DNA from 3 places in the Eisenbergiella sp. OF01-20 genome. Region 1 is predicted to be linked to each of the others. Evidence: a T-box and tRNA genes for the amino acid it is inferred to sense, from the RefSeq annotation. Region 1 holds a T-box; the other regions hold tRNA genes.
The links. The T-box of region 1 lies ahead of proS (proline--tRNA ligase). A T-box ahead of a tRNA ligase gene usually reads a tRNA of that ligase, here a tRNA-Pro.
Positions count from the first base shown of each region.

Region 1 (3,281 bases):
CAGATAACCCAGCATATGGATAGCATGTACAATTTCCTCCTGGCCGGACAGTTTAGCCATGGAACTGATGGATTCCAGTGTGTTATATAGAAAGTGGGGATTCATCTGGGCAAGAAGGGCATTATATTCCGCCCGTTCCCGGAGTGTACTGTCCTGGGCCATTTTTTCCACACTCTGGGTAAGTTCCCCATACATGGTATTGAACTGATAGCAAAGGTAGGAAGTTTCATCCCGTGTGCGGGGGACAATATGTTCAACAGGTTTTCCTGCATTAATATCTCTGAAGCTTTTATCAAGTGCCAGAATATTTCCCAACATTCCCCGAAGCAGATATGTAATCATCAGAATTACTCCAATTAGTACCACTAACTCTACAATCAGAAGAATGCCGGCCAGGGATTTGGTACGGGCCAGGATGGTACTTTTGTTGACAAGGGCTTCCAGTGTCCAGCCTCGCTTGCCTACTGACGTGGAAGAAATAAGATACTGTTCCCTTACAGATTCGCTTTCACTGTGCAGAGAGTGCCTCAGCTCTTCGCTGCAATATAGCAAACAATCGTTTTCATCATAGATAATACTGGAAAAATCATGATCTCCAAGCAGCGTGTGGAAATAGTCCTTGTCAAAAGTCAGGCAGACGATTCCTTTATAATCTGTGGTTTCCGAATGAATATAGTGTTTAATCAGGTAGATTTCATCGGGTCTGTCGGGAAAGCTGCGCCACAGGGTACTGCCCTGACGGGGGAACATGGTCTTATAGTTATCCCGGATTTCCTGATACACGGTTTTTTCCTTAAAATTTTCCAACTGCAGTTCTTCTGTGGTATCGTAGTAATAACTGCAGCTATACTGATCAAGTATATAAATACTCTTCACATTGGTGCCGCGCATTTTCATTAGTGTGGCCAGCCTTTTCAAACTTCTTTCCACGTCTGCCACATAAAGGTTGCTCAGATCATTCTGGTAGGAAAAGACAGAACAGTATTCGAGTTCTGTCACCAGCTTCTCTTCAATGGTTGAAATCAGATTGTCGATATTATCCGAAAGGATCTGATTTCCGTCTTCCATATAGAAGAATTCCTTTTTTGTGATATCCTCCCGGTAAATCCAGTATACCATCAGGTCGGAGAGAACAATGGTGATAATAGTAGAAAGAATACAACATAAGATCATTTTTTTCCGAATCCCCAGAAAGGGTTTCTTACGTAGTTTTTTCATAATTTACCTCTGTCCCAGTTCCTGAAAATAGCTGGAAAAGCTGTTTAAGCCTGCCCTTATAATACCTTAAATCGTTATTTTAGACAACCTCAAAGATAGCTATGGAAAGTGATCACTGTACGATACAGCCTTCTTAGGGCGCAGCAGGTAAAACTGTAACTAGTCTGTACCCGTCTATACCCATATTTACAAAAGAAGTTGACAAATCCGCAAAAGTTTCCTAATATCAATACAGACATATTGATAAAGCAACGAAAAGGAAAAGTAAGCTGCCGGCCTGATTCCCAGAGAGAAAACCACAGGTGGAAGGTTTTCATGAAGCCGCAGCCCAACCGGCCTTGGAGCTTTGTGCGAAGGAACGGATAGGTTCCCCAAGTACAGCGTAATTCCGGCGTTAACGGAAAAGTGAGAGAATGCGTCCCCCCGGACGTATTAATCAGGGTGGTACCGCCGGTTTTCCGGTCCCTCAGACAGGTTTCCCTCGGGAAGCCCGGATGGGAGATCAGAAAACGGCGGTTTTTTGTTTCCCGGAATTTCTTGCCGGAGACAAGGGACAAAACCTTCCGTGGATTTGATGGAACAAAAAAGGTAACTGTGAAGGTACGGAACAGTTACAAAACAAGCAAGGATGAAAAAGGAGAAAGAAAAAATGGCAGACAAGAAATTGGTGGAAGCAATAACCTCCATGGATGAGGATTTCGCCCAGTGGTACACCGATGTGGTAAAGAAGGCGGAGCTGATTGATTATACCAGTGTAAAAGGCTGTATGGTAATCAAGCCGGCCGGCTATGCAATCTGGGAGCTTATCCAGAAGCAGCTGGATGACAGATTCAAGGCAACCGGCGTGGAAAATGTCTATCTTCCCATGTTTATTCCGGAAAGCCTTCTTCAGAAGGAGAAGGATCATGTGGAGGGTTTTGCCCCCGAAGTGGCATGGGTGACCCATGGCGGCCTTACGCCCCTTCAGGAGCGTCTGTGTGTACGCCCTACCTCAGAAACCCTTTTCTGTGATTTTTATAAAAACGATATCCATTCCTACCGTGATCTTCCCAAGGTATATAATCAGTGGTGTTCCGTTGTCCGCTGGGAGAAGGAAACAAGACCGTTCCTGCGTTCCCGCGAATTCCTGTGGCAGGAGGGCCATACTGCCCATGCCACCATGGAAGAAGCTGAGGAGCGCACCATCCAGATGCTGAACCTGTATGCGGATTTCTGTGAGCAGGTTCTGGCTATGCCTGTCATCAAAGGGCGTAAGACGGAGAAAGAAAAGTTTGCAGGGGCGGAATCCACCTATACTATTGAAGCGCTGATGCATGACGGGAAAGCCCTTCAGTCCGGCACCAGCCATAACTTCGGGGACGGTTTTGCCAAAGCCTTCGGAATCCAGTTTACGGATAAGGATAATACCCTGAAATATGTATACCAGACCTCCTGGGGGATGACGACCCGTCTGATCGGCGCTATCATCATGGTGCACGGAGACAATTCCGGCCTGGTACTGCCTCCCCGGGTGGCGCCTACCCAGATCGTGATCATCCCTATCCAGCAGAAAAAGGAAGGCGTTTTGGAAACCGCTTATGCCCTGAAAGACAGACTCAGCAATTTCCGGGTAAAGGTGGATGATTCCGACAAAAGCCCCGGATGGAAATTCTCCGAACAGGAAATGCGCGGGATTCCTATCCGTGTGGAAATCGGGCCTAAGGATATTGAAGCAGGGAAATGCGTGATCTGCCGCAGGGATACCAGAGAAAAGACAGAGGTTGCCCTGGATGAACTGGAGGTTACGGCAGGTGCCCTTCTGGAGCAGATTCAGACGGATATGCTGGAGCGTGCCCGTGCCCACAGGGATTCCCATACCTACGTGGCTGAAAATATGGATCAGCTGGAAGAAATCCTTAACAGCAAACCTGGCTTTGTAAAAGCGATGTGGTGTGGAGATCAGGCCTGTGAAGATATCATAAAGGAAAAGTATGCCGCCACCAGCCGCTGCATGCCTTTTGAACAGGAGCGGCTGTCCGATACATGCGTATGCTGCGGAAAGCCTGCGAAGAAAATGGTTTATT
Region 1 covers NZ_QUES01000052.1:11,109-14,389, forward strand. Annotated here, with positions in the region: gene DXA36_RS30325 (sensor histidine kinase) at 1-1,218, opposite strand, end outside; T-box leader at 1,461-1,688, shown strand; gene proS (proline--tRNA ligase) at 1,868-3,281, shown strand, end outside.

Region 2 (3,281 bases), on a different contig from region 1:
TATGACAATACCATGTGGCTGCGCTACGAGGCGGTGCCCCCGCGGGCCGGCAGAAGAAGCTATGATCTGACCGTTCTGTTTTCCCCCGACAGCCGGGAGGGGCTGCTGATCGGCGCTGTTGATTTTACCACATGGAAAAATGCCCTTGTCTTTTCCGGCTTTGATGCAGGAAAGCTGGAAGCCCGCTGCGGTATCGCCGAAGAAGGGACACATGACAGTGTGGAACATGGAAGCATGGCAGGAAATAAGGTTTATTCTTCCCGCTTCTGCATATTTCAGGGGGAGGATTACCGAAAGCTGCTGGAACAATACGGTGATTTGCTCAAAACCTTAAAAAAACCGTTATCCTGGAATGGGAGTGTACCTTTTGGATTCAACAGCTGGGCCGGATTCGCCTTTGAACTGAATGCGGATAATTTCAGGGATACCGCCGCTTTTATGCGGGATCAGCTGATGCCGGCAGGCTATCTGAATGAAGGAATTACCTATGCAAACCTTGATGCCGGCTGGAATATTATCCCTGACAAAATTCTGGAAGAAATGGTCATACAACTGCACCAGAATGGTCAGAGGGCCGGTATTTATGATGCTCCTTTTGCTTTTTTCGGACAGGATACGGAAGCTGAGATCCCCGGGGTTCCCGGTCACCTCTACTCGGAAATCCTGCTGCGTAATACAGAAGGCGAATTACTCCCACGGGTAGACGGCGCAATTCCTTACGATGTAACCCATCCGGTCTGGAAAGAACAGATGAGGTGGAAACTGCAACGCTTTATTGACTGGGGTTTTGATTATATTAAGCTGGATTTCTTAAGCCACGGCGGTATGGAAGGCTGCCATTTTGATGATGCAATACGCACGGGACGCCAGGCAATCACGGAAGGATATGAGTTTTTGACAGAAAATCTGTCTGAGGATAAAATCGGCAGGCCCTTTTTCATAAGCCTTTCCATCGCGCCTCTGTTTCCTTTTGGGTACGGACATGCGAGACGATTTTCCTGCGATGCATTCGGTACGGCGGAAGATGTGGAGTATGTCCTCAATGCCCAGACCTATGCCTGGTGGCAGAGCGGGCGGCTGTATGCGGCAAATGATCCGGATCACATCTGTCTGTTGAAGAGCTTCTGCATGGAAAAAGACAGCACGCCGGGAGAAGCAAGGGCACGGTATACAACAGCGGTTATTGCAGGTACTGTCATGATGCTCAGTGACGATTTCCGAAGAGAGGAAGCCCGCCAGAGAGCCTTGGAATTTGCAACCAACAGGGAAATTAACAGCCTTGCGGCATCGGGAAGTGTATTTGTGCCTGCGGAGTCATGGGGTTTTTCCGCATCAAATATCTTTACGGCCCAAAAAGACGGAAAGCAATATGCTGCTGTGTTCCACTGGAAAAAAGGAAAGGAACAGGTGTGTGTGGATCTAAAACGTGCCGGACTGCATCCCACCTCCTCTTTCCGGGAACTGTGGAGCGGGCAAATCCTTCATCCGGAAAACGGCATCCTGACATGGCCGGTACAGGATTGTGACGCTGCTCTTCTGGAAGAGATCCTCCCGGAGGACATATCCGGTATCTGAAAGCTTGTGAACATAATCTCTTTTTGCCCGGAAAAGAATATACGCTCCTTTTTCTCCTGTCGCGGCAGGTAGAAGGAGGGGCTGTCTTATGGGGATAAAAAGCATAAAAATATATTTTTAAAAACCCATTGACATTTTCCTTTATTTTTTGTATTATTGAATGGCTTGATAAAGTCCGCATCGAAGCGTGGCTCAGTTTGGTAGAGCGCTGCGTTCGGGACGCAGAGGTCGCGTGTTCGAATCACGTCGCTTCGACTATAAGAAAGCCCGGAAACTTAACGTTTCCGGGCTTTTACTTTTCCCCTTTTAATGCTGGAACAGGCCGTTCTACGTTTTGTCCAGCAGACACGAAGTAATCAGTATTGCTTTGTCTGCTTCTATCTGCCCTTCTTCCGCCCATGGATAAAAAATTTTCTTTTATGTGCTATAACTTCATAGGGCCGTTAATTCCACATATAATAAACCATTCACTCATACACTACTCATTATATCCTGCTTCCTCACTCTCCCGCCGTCACGAAAAACAGGTTGTACCATGCCTTTTCCCAGGATATAATCAGTATAAGACGGAACCAATGACAGCCATAGCCGAAACGGAGGTAACGCATTGAAAAATAAGGACCAGACTATTTCTCCTCAGCCTTCGCCTGAGGAAATGTTATTTGCACAGACTGACGATACCCTTCTGCTGGAAAGTATTACGGGTGAAGAGGTGTCCGCCAACCTGAAACCTATGGATGATATCAACGGATATAAGGTACGTCCCGGCTTCTATGAGGTTAACGGCGCTTCTGCCCTGCCCGGAGGCGTAAATTTTACCATTGCTTCCCACAATGCCACTTCCTGTGAGCTTTTGCTTTTTCACCGGAAATCCTCCCAGCCTTTCGCCAGTATTCCTTTTCCGGAACACTATAGGATTGGTAATGTATTTTCCATGATTGTGTTCGGTTTGAAAATTGATGAATTTGAGTATGCTTACCGGCTGGATGGACCCTATGATCCGGAAAAAGGGCTGATATTCGATAAAAATAAGTATATTCTGGATCCTTATGCAAAAGCGGTCACCGGTCAGAGTGAATGGGGCGTACACCTCCCCTGTGAGCGGAACTGTCAATATAAATCCCGGGTGGTGCGGAATAACTTTGACTGGGGCAGCTGCAAACAGCCGCTGATACCCATGAAGGATAATATCATTTATGAATTGCATGTCAGGGGCTTTACCAGGGATGCTTCTTCCGGGGTTTCCCATCCCGGCACCTTCTCCGGATTAATGGAAAAAATTCCTTACCTGAAGGATCTGGGGATTAATGCAGTGGAACTGATGCCCATCTTTGAGTTTGATGAAACGGCCGGCAGCCGGGAGGTGGACGGACGGAAGCTTCTGGATTATTGGGGATATAACCCTGTGTGCTTTTTTGCTCCCAATACCAGCTATACCGCACAGATCGAATATAACCAGGAAGGGCTGGAGCTGAAAAAACTCATCCGTGCCCTGAATGAAAATGGGATTGAAGTCATACTGGATGTGGTGTTTAACCATACTGCAGAAGGAAATGAACAGGGGCCTTTCTTCTCGTTTAAAGGGCTGGATAACAACATCTATTACATGCTGACCCCGGACGGTTATTATTATAATTTCAGCGGCTGCGGCAATACCCTGAACTGCAACCATCCTATTGTCCGGCAGTTGATCCTGGACTGCCTGC
Region 2 covers NZ_QUES01000018.1:68,853-72,133, forward strand. Annotated here, with positions in the region: gene DXA36_RS19530 (alpha-galactosidase) at 1-1,575, shown strand, start outside; tRNA gene DXA36_RS19535 (tRNA-Pro) at 1,757-1,830, shown strand; gene glgX (glycogen debranching protein GlgX) at 2,309-3,281, shown strand, end outside.
Region 2: it has a tRNA-Pro gene. The T-box ahead of proS (proline--tRNA ligase) is inferred to sense a tRNA for this amino acid. The anticodon was not compared.

Region 3 (3,281 bases), on a different contig from region 1:
TGGATCAGGAAAACGGGGAGGATATCATGCGGCTTCTGAAAACAATCAACGAAACCGGGACTACGGTGCTGGTGGTATCCCATAACCGGGATTTGGTGCGTTCCATGAAAAAAAGGGAAGTCACACTGAAAAACGGAAAAATCATCAAGGACAGTGACAGAGGGGGATTTCTGTATGAGCTTTAGGAATTTCATTTATCTGATCCGTCTGGGATTTAAAAACATATGGAACAATAAGGTCTATGCAGCGGCGGCTGTAATGGCTATGTCCTCCTCCATTTTTTTGTTCGGAATATTTTACATTGCCATGGTGAACATAAACAGCGCCGTACGGAATGTGGAAAGGGATGTGGCGGTTTCCGTCTTTTTTCAGGAGGGGGTTACGGAAGAAAGAGTGGAAGAGCTTGGGGCCCTTATCCGGGGGCGGGAGGAGGTTACCAATACCATCTATATTTCGGAGGATGAGGCATGGGACAGCTTCCGGACGGATTTTCTGTCCGATGAAGAACTGCTGGAGGGGATTTTTGAAGGGGATAATCCCCTGGCCGGTTGTGACAGCTACGAGGTGTATATCAATGACATAAGCCGGCAGGAGGAATTCGTGGCCTATGTAAAGGGGCTGGAAGGAGTGGGGACCGTATCCCATTCCTCCGAGGCGGTGAACGCACTGATACGGCTGAAGGAGCGGATCACGGGAATCGGCATTGGATGCCTGTCTGTCCTGCTTCTGCTTTCGGTGCTGCTGATACGCAGTACGCTGCTGGTAACGGTGGCGTCCCAAAAGGAAAAGGTACGGGTAATGCGGCTGATTGGCGCCAGAGAGGATTTTATCCGGCTCCCCTTTATAGTGGAAGGGCTGGTATTGGGAATCGCAGGAATGTGCATCCCTATCGCGCTTCTCTATGCCACCTATGTATATGGCATTCAGTTTGCGGCGGTTCATTTCGGACTGTTCGGTGCCCCTGTGCAGCTTCTCCCTGCCGGACAGGTGCTGCCCAGCCTGGTACGGGCATCCATAGGGCTTGGTGTGCTGACAGGTGCGATCGGAAGCATCGCTGTTATGGGGAAATTAAAGAAGAAATAAGGGATTTGCCGTCATTTTTCCAGACGGGTGGTGATGCGTGCCGGATATTGAATCCGGCGCGTACACCGGTAAATGCGGGGGAAGGAGGGGATGCCGCAGGGCACAAAGGGTCGTCTGAACTGTTACCAGAAGAACAAAAATTTTTGCAAAATATGAAAAAACATATTGACAGATCTGGTATTATTTTGTATACTAACATTCGTCGGTTGGATGTCCGCCATGAATTTCCGGTGGGTTCAAATGATGATAACTGTAATTTGATAATGGTTTTTAACGGTTATCAGAAGAGTTTTGAGAAGCCGGATAATCGGTTATATGGTTGATTTGGCATAATATCGGGGTGTGGCTCAGGTGGTAGAGCGCTACTTTAGGGAAGTAGAGGCCGCAAGTTCAAGTCTTGTCACTCCGACGCAAGGATCTGCATGAAAATGCAGGTCTTTTTGTTATCCGGAAACGGGTGAAAATACGCCGTAAGCGGGGACGGTGTCTTTTGGAATGAAAATCCACGATAAGGAAAGGACAGGAGAAATGAAGGTATTATTTATTGGAAACAGCCATACATATTTTAATGATATGCCGGAACTTTTTGCAGGCATGGCAAAAGATAAGGGAATCCCCTGTGAGGTTACGATGATCGCCCACGGCGGCTGGTTCCTTCACCAGCATCAGAAGGAACCGGAGGTGCGGTTTAACATACTTTACGGCAATTATGATTATGTGGTTCTTCAGGAGCATGCCCATCCCTTCGGGCCGGAAGAGGTGATGACGGAAGCGGCAAAGGAAATCTGCAAATGGATCCGGGAGGCAGGGAGTACGCCTGTGGCCTATATGACATGGGCGGAAAAAGAAAACGAAGCCGGACAGCAGCAGATGACGGACGCCTATCGGAGAATGGCGGAGGAGACAGGTGCTGTTCTGGCGCCGGTAGGGGAAGAATGGTGGAAGTACATCCATGCTCATCCGGACGTGCAAATGTATGCTTCGGACGGACAGCATGCTTCTCCGGAAGGCTCCGCGCTGGCGGCGGAAATCCTGCTGGAAGCCATTCTTACAAAGGAACGGCAAGCCCGGCCATGACGGCCCTGCTAAAGGGAATGCGGGGCCGGATAGTTCTTGTTTTTTAGGAAATTGCCTTTCGCTGCAGGCGGCAAAGGCGTTCGGTATCCGGCGGCCTTTTTTGTGGAGACTTGTAAAAAAGCATACAGATAAGCCTTTCGGACAAAAGCCGCTGCCCGAAAGGCTTGTTTTGATCCATGCTTTGCCATCGTCCGTTATTGCGTTATTGGGATCCTTCGGAGGGCAGGCCGCGGAGCTGTTCCTGGATAAAGGCGCGGGCCCGGGAAATATCGGATGCGTCGGGGCGGCCTTTGGCAATTCCGCCGATAAGCTTCCATGGACCATAGGTATCGTAGCCTTTGCACTGAAAGCAGCCCTGTACGCGGCAGCCATAACTTTCTGTAAGAGAAGAAAAGTCTGCGGCGTATTTTTTCATTCCGGATCCGCTGGTAAGAAGGAGGAAAACCTTTCGTCCGGCCAGCTCCTTCCGGTGCTGCTCCAGAAAGGAAAGCAGGGCGGTATGCGGTTTCCCCATATAAATGCCTGAGGCAAGGCCGATGAGCGGACAAGAGGCCGGAGAAGGCAGGAGAGGAGCCGTTGGAAAGGCAGCCGAACGAGAAAGAGAAGAACAGGCGGTGTCTGAAAGATCCGGGGCGGGGCAGGCGGCATGGGAAAGGGGAACCAGTTCCACCCCGGATTCTTTGTCTATGGCCTGCTTCAGCAGCCTTTCCGTATTGTGATGGTGCTGGGATACGTAGAAAATCATACATTTATTCATGGGATATTCCTCCTGTCAATGCGTTTTCGACAGCCTTCTGGAGTACCAGGCTGGAGCAGGTTGCACCGGTGACGGCATCCACCGGCAGGTTTTGGGTATCGGTAATAACGGCGAGCACCTCTTCTGCAGCCGTACCCCGTTCGTTTTCATGGGAAAGCAGCGTGATGCCGGAAATGCTCCCATCAGTCAGCGTGACTTGTACCTCGGCATAAATATAGCCAGCATCGTATGCACCCGTATAGGTTCCGTCCGATATGTGGGAAAAATCGATGCCCGACAGATGAATATCCGCAACAGCGGCCCGATAAGCTGCGTAATCCATGTAATAAGCTGCGATATGAAAAACAATACCCGACAACATGAG
Region 3 covers NZ_QUES01000035.1:53,535-56,815, forward strand. Annotated here, with positions in the region: gene ftsE (cell division ATP-binding protein FtsE) at 1-185, shown strand, start outside; gene DXA36_RS26575 (cell division protein FtsX) at 175-1,083, shown strand; gene DXA36_RS26580 (hypothetical protein) at 1,089-1,406, shown strand; tRNA gene DXA36_RS26585 (tRNA-Pro) at 1,420-1,492, shown strand; gene DXA36_RS26590 (SGNH/GDSL hydrolase family protein) at 1,612-2,160, shown strand; gene DXA36_RS26595 (hypothetical protein) at 2,363-2,917, opposite strand; gene DXA36_RS26600 (FMN-binding protein) at 2,910-3,281, opposite strand, start outside.
Region 3: it has a tRNA-Pro gene. The T-box ahead of proS (proline--tRNA ligase) is inferred to sense a tRNA for this amino acid. The anticodon was not compared.